2 regions of the Acidaminococcus sp. HCP3S3_H5 genome follow, and region 2 is predicted to be linked to the other one. Evidence: a T-box and tRNA genes for the amino acid it is inferred to sense, from the RefSeq annotation. Region 2 holds a T-box; the other holds one or more tRNA genes.

Region 1 (3,403 bases), on a different contig from region 2:
GCCCGGAAGTTTCTCCAGGACGGGACCTGGGTGGTACTGGCAGGGGGTCCGGAAGACAAGCCCCTGGGAGAAAAGATCCGGGACCTGGTGGGGCCGGAACCCCGTCTGCTGGACTGGATTGGGAAGACCAGCCTCCGGGAACTGGGGGCCCTGATCAAAGGGGCCCGGTGCTATGTAAGCGGGGATACCGGGCCTCTCCACATTGCCACGGCGCTCCAGAAGCCCCTGGTGACCATCTACGGCCCTACACGGCCGGACCGGACGGGTCCCTACGGCAATCCACGGGCCACGGTGCTGGTCAGCCCGGCAAAGTGTGCCGGATGCCTGAAAAAGCACTGTGACCACTGGACCTGCATGGGGGAAGTGACCCCGGACCAGGTGTATGACCTGTACCGGAAAAAGGAGGAAAAAGCCTGTGACTGAACTGGCAGGAAAGAAAATCATCGTAACCTTCCTGATGCATCTGGGGGATCTGGTGCTTACCACCCCCTTCCTCCATGCTCTGCGCCAGGCGGCGCCTGGAGCGGACATCACCTATCTGGTGGATGAGAAGCTGAAGGAAATCGTGGAATACAATCCCAACATCGACCATGTGTGGACCATCGACAAAAAGGGGAAGGACAACAACCTCCGGGCCCTGTGGGCCATGAGCCGGCGGATCACCGACGCCCATTTCGATCTTTTGATCAACCTGCACCCCAACGAACGGTGCTCCTTCATCGATGCCATGGCTGTGGTGCCGGAAAAGGTGGGAGCGTCCCATTTCCTGTTCCGGGGGTTCTTCCATCCCTGGCTGAAGCTGAATCGGACCATCCATGCAGCGGACATGTACCTGGACGTGCTGAAGCGGATCGGGGTGGAGGACCTTCGAAACAACGGTCTGGAAGTGTTCCCGGGACCGGAGCACAAACAGGCGGCAGAGGCCTACTGGGCGGCCCAGGACCTGAAGCCGGGAGAAAAAGTGGTGGGGTTCAACATCGGCAGTGCGGTGGTCACCAAACGGTGGGCCCCGGAACGGTTTGCCCAGGTGGCGGATACCCTGGCCAAAGAAGGATACCGGACGGTGTTCTTCGGAGGGTCCATGGACGAGGATATGGTCCGGGAGGCAGTGTCTTTCATGAAAAGCAAACCCATGGTGGCCACTGGGAAATTCTCCCTGGGAGAACTGGCGGCGGCCATGAGCCGGTGCAGCCTGATCATCACCAACGACAGCGGCCCCATGCACGTGGCCATCAGCCAGAAGGTGCCCATTGTGGCCATGTACGGCCCCAGCCACCCGGAACTGTACGGACCCTATACGAAACGGGCCACCATTGTCCGGGCCAATCCACCCTGTGACGGGTGCCAGAAGGGGATGAAACACCACTGTGACGACATGCGGTGCATGCGGGATCTCACGGTGAAACAGGTGCTGAAAGCGGCCCATCACTGGCTGAAAGAAAAAAAATGAAGTTTTTTTCAAAAAGGGCTTGCAAAATTTCGTATTATCTTGTATACTAACAAAGTCAGCGGTTGAGAAAACCAAAGACATGATGGTCCGCTAGCTCAGCTGGTAGAGCACCTGACTCTTAATCAGGGTGTCCAGAGTTCGATCCTCTGGCGGATCACCATTTTTTTTGGCCGGATGGTCAAGCGGTTAAGACACCGCCCTTTCACGGCGGTATCGAGGGTTCGATTCCCTCTCCGGTCACCAACTTATGGGCGCTTAGCTCAGCTGGGAGAGCGTCTGCCTTACAAGCAGAATGTCAGCAGTTCGATCCTGTTAGCGCCCACCACAAAAGAAGACGATACATGCGTAACGCTGTATCGTCTTTTTTATTGCGTTTTTTGAGGGAGCGGGCGCACCGGGCGGGATTGCAGGGCAACCCCTGGTGCGCGCCCTGCGGAGATTGATCAACCACCAAACCTCTCAATAAGCAGGGATTTCCCCTTTTATCTCGAATAATACTTACCAATCCCTTTTTATCCTGAGGAAAGGAGGTCCCTATGGAACTGCAGCTTTTGTTTCTGGGTGTGGTGCTGCTGCTTGTGGAGGGGTTCATTCCCGGCTTTGGCCTGTTCGGCATCACCGGCATCCTGTGCCTGTTGGGGGCATTGTATTTCTTTCTGGGGGCCACGGCCCAGGCGGCGGCCCTAGTGGGCGGTATTCTGCTGGGGCTGGCGGTGCTGGGGTTCTGGGTGGTCCGCCGGGGACCCAAAAGCTGGCTGGGCCGGCAGGTGACCCTCCATCTCCGGTCCACCGCTGCCCAGGGCTATACGGGCAACGAAGACCGGAAGGACCTGGTGGGCAAAACCGGTGTGGCCCAGACGGTGCTCCGTCCTTCCGGACGGGCCCTGATCGATGGGGAACTGGTAGATGTGATCACCGAAGGGGAATTTTATGAACCGGGGACGGCCATCCGTGTGGTGGCAGCCACCGGAGGCCGGACCGTAGTCCGGAAGGAGGAAAACCCATGATTGCAATTTTAGGCAGTACCGTATTCCTGGTGGCCATCCTGGTCATCATTGTCCTGTTCCTGCACTTTGTTCCTCTGGGCCTGTGGATTTCCGCCATGGCCGCCGGGGTCAACGTGCACATCTTCACCCTGGTGGGCATGCGGCTCCGCCGGGTGATCCCTTCCAAGATCATCCTGCCTCTGGTGAAGGCCAACAAGGCCGGCCTGGATGTGAACGTGGACCAGCTGGAAGCCCATTATCTGGCCGGGGGGGATGTGGACCGGGTGGTGGATGCCCTGATCGCCGCGGAACGGGCGGCCATCCCTCTGACTTTTGAACGGGCGGCGGCCATCGACCTGGCCGGCCGTGACGTACTGGAAGCGGTCCAGATGAGCGTCAATCCCAAGGTTATCGAGACCCCGCTGATTTCTGCCGTGGCCAAGAACGGCATCGAGCTGAAGGTCCGGGCTCGGGTCACTGTCCGGGCCAACATCGACCGGCTGGTGGGGGGCGCCGGGGAAAGCACCATCATTGCCCGGGTGGGCGAAGGCATCGTCACCACCGTGGGGTCTTCGGAAGAACACACGGATGTGCTGGAGAACCCGGACCACATTTCCCGGACCGTGCTGAGCAAGGGACTGGATGCCGGCTCAGCTTTTGAAATCCTCTCCATTGATATCGCCGATGTGGACGTGGGACGGAACATTGGGGCCCAGCTGATGACGGACCAGGCGGAAGCGGACAAGAACATCGCCCAGGCCAAGGCCGAAGAACGCCGGGCCATGGCTGTGGCCAAGGAGCAGGAAATGCGGGCCTACACCCAGGAAATGCAGGCGAAAGTGGTGGAAGCCCAGGCTCAGGTGCCGGAAGCCCTGGCCCAGGCACTCCGGGAAGGCCATCTGGGGGTCATGGACTACTATCAGATGAAGAACCTGCTGGCGGACACCAAAATGCGGGAAAGCCTGGT
Region 2 (3,403 bases):
CCCGGGAACTATACCAAAAAGGACATTTTCGAGGACTGAGGAACCATGGGAAAACTCAAGTACGATGCCAAACGCCGCCGGGCTTTGAATATCGTATGGGACGTGTCCTGGGACTACCGGTTTGATCCCGATTTCCTGGCCTATACGGAACAGGGTACCCCGGATCTGTATCTGAACGCGGTGGTGGGCTTCACCCGGAAATATTATGATGTGAAGCTGATCCACCAGATGTTCGAGGAAATGGAAGACAGCGCTCTCCGGGATACCTTTACGGACCTGTTCTGGCTGGGACTGGAATACGCCACCTACGCCAAGGAGGCTCCGGTGCGGCCGGTGCTGCCCTATCTCCGGCAGCAGCATGCCAGGGCCTATTTTGACGGCACCAAACTGGACAAAACCGGAGTGGCCCACGAAATGCAGGCGGCACGGTGGCACGAGGTGCTGGGGGAGGGACTGGATCTCCATGACCCCTGGGCCAAGGGGCTCTATGCCAATCTTTGCTTCGATCCGGCCTGGGATACCAAGCAGCTGTGCGACCATTTCCGGAAGATCACCAAAAAGTACTTCGTCTCCCATTTCCTGGTCCGGGAAAGCCTGGAAAAAGTCATCATCAGCAAAGGCCTGGGGGACTTTATCGACTGGCTGCTGCCCCATGTGTTCCGGAAGCAGGAAAGCGTGTTCAATTTTCTCTATTCCAAGAAGCAGGCCATGGACATCCTGGCCGGGAAAAACGCCCACAACGGGCTCATGGCCATTATCACCGGCCAGACGGCGTCGGAAAACTACAACTATATCATCGACTGTTTCGGCGCCAGCATCTACCCGCCCCGGAAAATGCTGGATATTGACCAGGCCTGGTGCAACGGGCCTCATCAGGGGTGCCATCTCCACTTTACCCGGGGCCGGCTGGGGAGCAAAGGGGCCACCGGGGAAGCTTCCCGCTGGCTTGAGGGAGCTCACGCCCAGCGGGTGAAGAACCTGGCCTACTACAAGGATCACGGGGAACAGTGCCGGAAGAGCATTGCCCGGCTCACCAGCCAGCTCCGGAGCGTCATGCGCATGGCCCAGACCCGGCTGCCGGTGCCCGCCAAGGAAGGGGAACTGGTACCCGGCCTGGTGTGGCGGGCCCTGAAGGTGAATGACAGCCGGGTGTTCTTCGAACGGGAGACCGTCTCCAGCCCGGATTTCACCGTGGATCTGATGCTGGATGCTTCCGCCTCCCGGGGGGAGTATCAGCAGGTAATCGCCTCCCAGGCCTATGTGATCGCCGAAAGTCTCCGCCAGTGCGGGATTCCCTACCAGGTGTATTCCTTCTGCACTCTGCGGAACTATACGGTACTCACCCTGTTCAAGGACTATGCGGACAAGAAGCGGTGCACCAATATCTTCAACTATGTGGCCACCGGGTGGAACCGGGACGGGCTGGCCCTCCGGGGAGCCCGGCAGCTGATGGGGGACTTTACCCAGACCAAAAAGATCCTCATCATGCTCACGGATGCGGAGCCCAACGACGACAAGCCTCTGGTGGGAGACGGGCTGTTCAGCTCTTCGGAATACCGGGATGAAAAAGCCGTGGCCAACACCGCTGACGAAGCCGCCAGCCTCCGCCGGGAAGGGATCCGGATTATCGGGCTCATCAACGGAGAGAATCAGCACATCATGAAAGATGCCCGGAAGATCTTCGGGGAAGACTGTGTGGAAGTCCGGGATCTGGATAAAATGGCCGACAGCGTAGGCAAGATGCTGTGCCGGCAGATCGAGGCGCTGTGAAAAAGGGGGTGTTGCACGTTTTGTGCAGCACCCCTTTTCTGTCGGCGTTCAACGGCCGCTGACCGTTGACGGGGATTTGAAAGGGTCCACCCCATTGACAATCCCGCGCCCCCTTGTTACAATGACTCCATACAACCATACAGCCAAAGGCGATGATGGGAAGGAGTACAGCGCCCCTTGTACCGGCAGAGAGGATGCGGGTGGTGGAAGCATCCGGGCAATGCGCTGGAAGTCGTCCTGGAGCCGGCAGGAGGAAAGCCCTGTCCGTCACGGCACGTTACGCCGCTTTAAGGTGCTCAAGCAATTGAGAATGTAGGTGGTACCGCGAACAACTCGTCCTATACAGCAGGACGGGTTTATTTTTTTAAGGAGGCAGAGTTATGGCAGAAGAAAACAACATCCCCAAGGTCTATGATCCGGCTGCGGTGGAGAAGAAATGGTATGCATACTGGATCGATCACGGCTTTTTCCATCAGCCGGTGGACAAGAGCCGGAAACCCTTCAGTGTGGTGATCCCGCCTCCCAACATTACCGGCAAGCTCCACATGGGCCATGCCCTGGACAATACCCTCCAGGACATCCTGGTGCGTTGGCACCGGATGATGGGGGACAACACCTGCTGGCTGCCGGGCTATGACCATGCAGGACTGGCCACCCAGATCAAGGTGGAAGAGGAACTGAAGAAGAAGGAAGGCCTGACCCGGTACGATCTGGGCCGGGAAGAATTCATCAAACGGGTGTGGAAATGGAAGGAAGCCTACGGGGACGAAATCGTCCGGCAGCTGAAGAGCCTGGGGATTTCCTGCGACTGGGACCGGCAGCGGTTCACCATGGACGAAGGCCTGAGCCAGGCGGTCCGGGAAGCCTTTGTGAGCCTTTATGAAAAGGGCCTGATCTACAAGGGTACCCGGATGATCAACTGGTGCGTCAACTGCCGTACGGCTTTGTCCGATGTGGAAGTGGAACACCAGGACGATGCTGGTGCCCTGTGGTACATCAACTATCCCATTGTGGGCGAAAAGGATCAGTACCTGACCATCGCCACCAGCCGTCCGGAAACCATCCCCGGAGATACTGCCGTGGCCGTGAACCCCAAGGATGAACGGTACGGGAAACTGGTGGGGAAGAAAATCGCCCTGCCCACCACCAACCGGGAAATCCCCATTATCGCCGATGAATATGTGGACCTGGAATTCGGTACCGGCGCGGTGAAAATCACCCCGGCCCACGACCCCAACGACTATGAAGTGGGCCAGCGGCACAACCTGGAACAGATCGTGGTCATCGGCCTGGACGGGAAAATGACCAAAGAGGCCGGCAAATACGAAGGGGAAGACCGGTATGAATGCCGGAAGCACATTGTCCAGGATCTGAAGGACATGGGCCTTCTGGTGAAAATCGAAGATGCTCCCCACTCCGTTGGCCACTGCCAGCGCTGCCACCATGTGGTGGAACCCATGGTGTCCACCCAGTGGTTCGTGAAGATGAAACCCCTGGCGGAAGCAGCCATTAAATGCGTCACCGAAGGCCATACGGAATTTGTTCCCAGCCGGTTCACCAAAACCTATCTCCAATGGCTGGAAAACATCCATGACTGGTGCATTTCCCGGCAGATCTGGTGGGGGCACCGGAT

What was found. The T-box of region 2 lies ahead of ACTQY5_RS06065 (valine--tRNA ligase). A T-box ahead of a tRNA ligase gene usually reads a tRNA of that ligase, here a tRNA-Val.
Region 1: it encodes a tRNA-Val, which carries the amino acid that the T-box ahead of ACTQY5_RS06065 (valine--tRNA ligase) is inferred to sense. The anticodon was not compared.

Annotation. Positions count from the first base shown of each region.
Region 1 is NZ_JBQKCS010000003.1:102,217-105,619, reverse strand. Features, by position in the region: gene waaC (lipopolysaccharide heptosyltransferase I) at 1-423, shown strand, start outside; gene ACTQY5_RS04585 (glycosyltransferase family 9 protein) at 458-1,450, shown strand; tRNA gene ACTQY5_RS04580 (tRNA-Lys) at 1,535-1,610, shown strand; tRNA gene ACTQY5_RS04575 (tRNA-Glu) at 1,619-1,693, shown strand; tRNA gene ACTQY5_RS04570 (tRNA-Val) at 1,700-1,775, shown strand; gene ACTQY5_RS04565 (NfeD family protein) at 1,987-2,457, shown strand; gene floA (flotillin-like protein FloA) at 2,454-3,403, shown strand, end outside.
Region 2 is NZ_JBQKCS010000004.1:69,986-73,388, forward strand. Features, by position in the region: gene ACTQY5_RS06055 (AAA family ATPase) at 1-39, shown strand, start outside; gene ACTQY5_RS06060 (VWA domain-containing protein) at 46-1,770, shown strand; T-box leader at 1,914-2,114, shown strand; gene ACTQY5_RS06065 (valine--tRNA ligase) at 2,151-3,403, shown strand, end outside.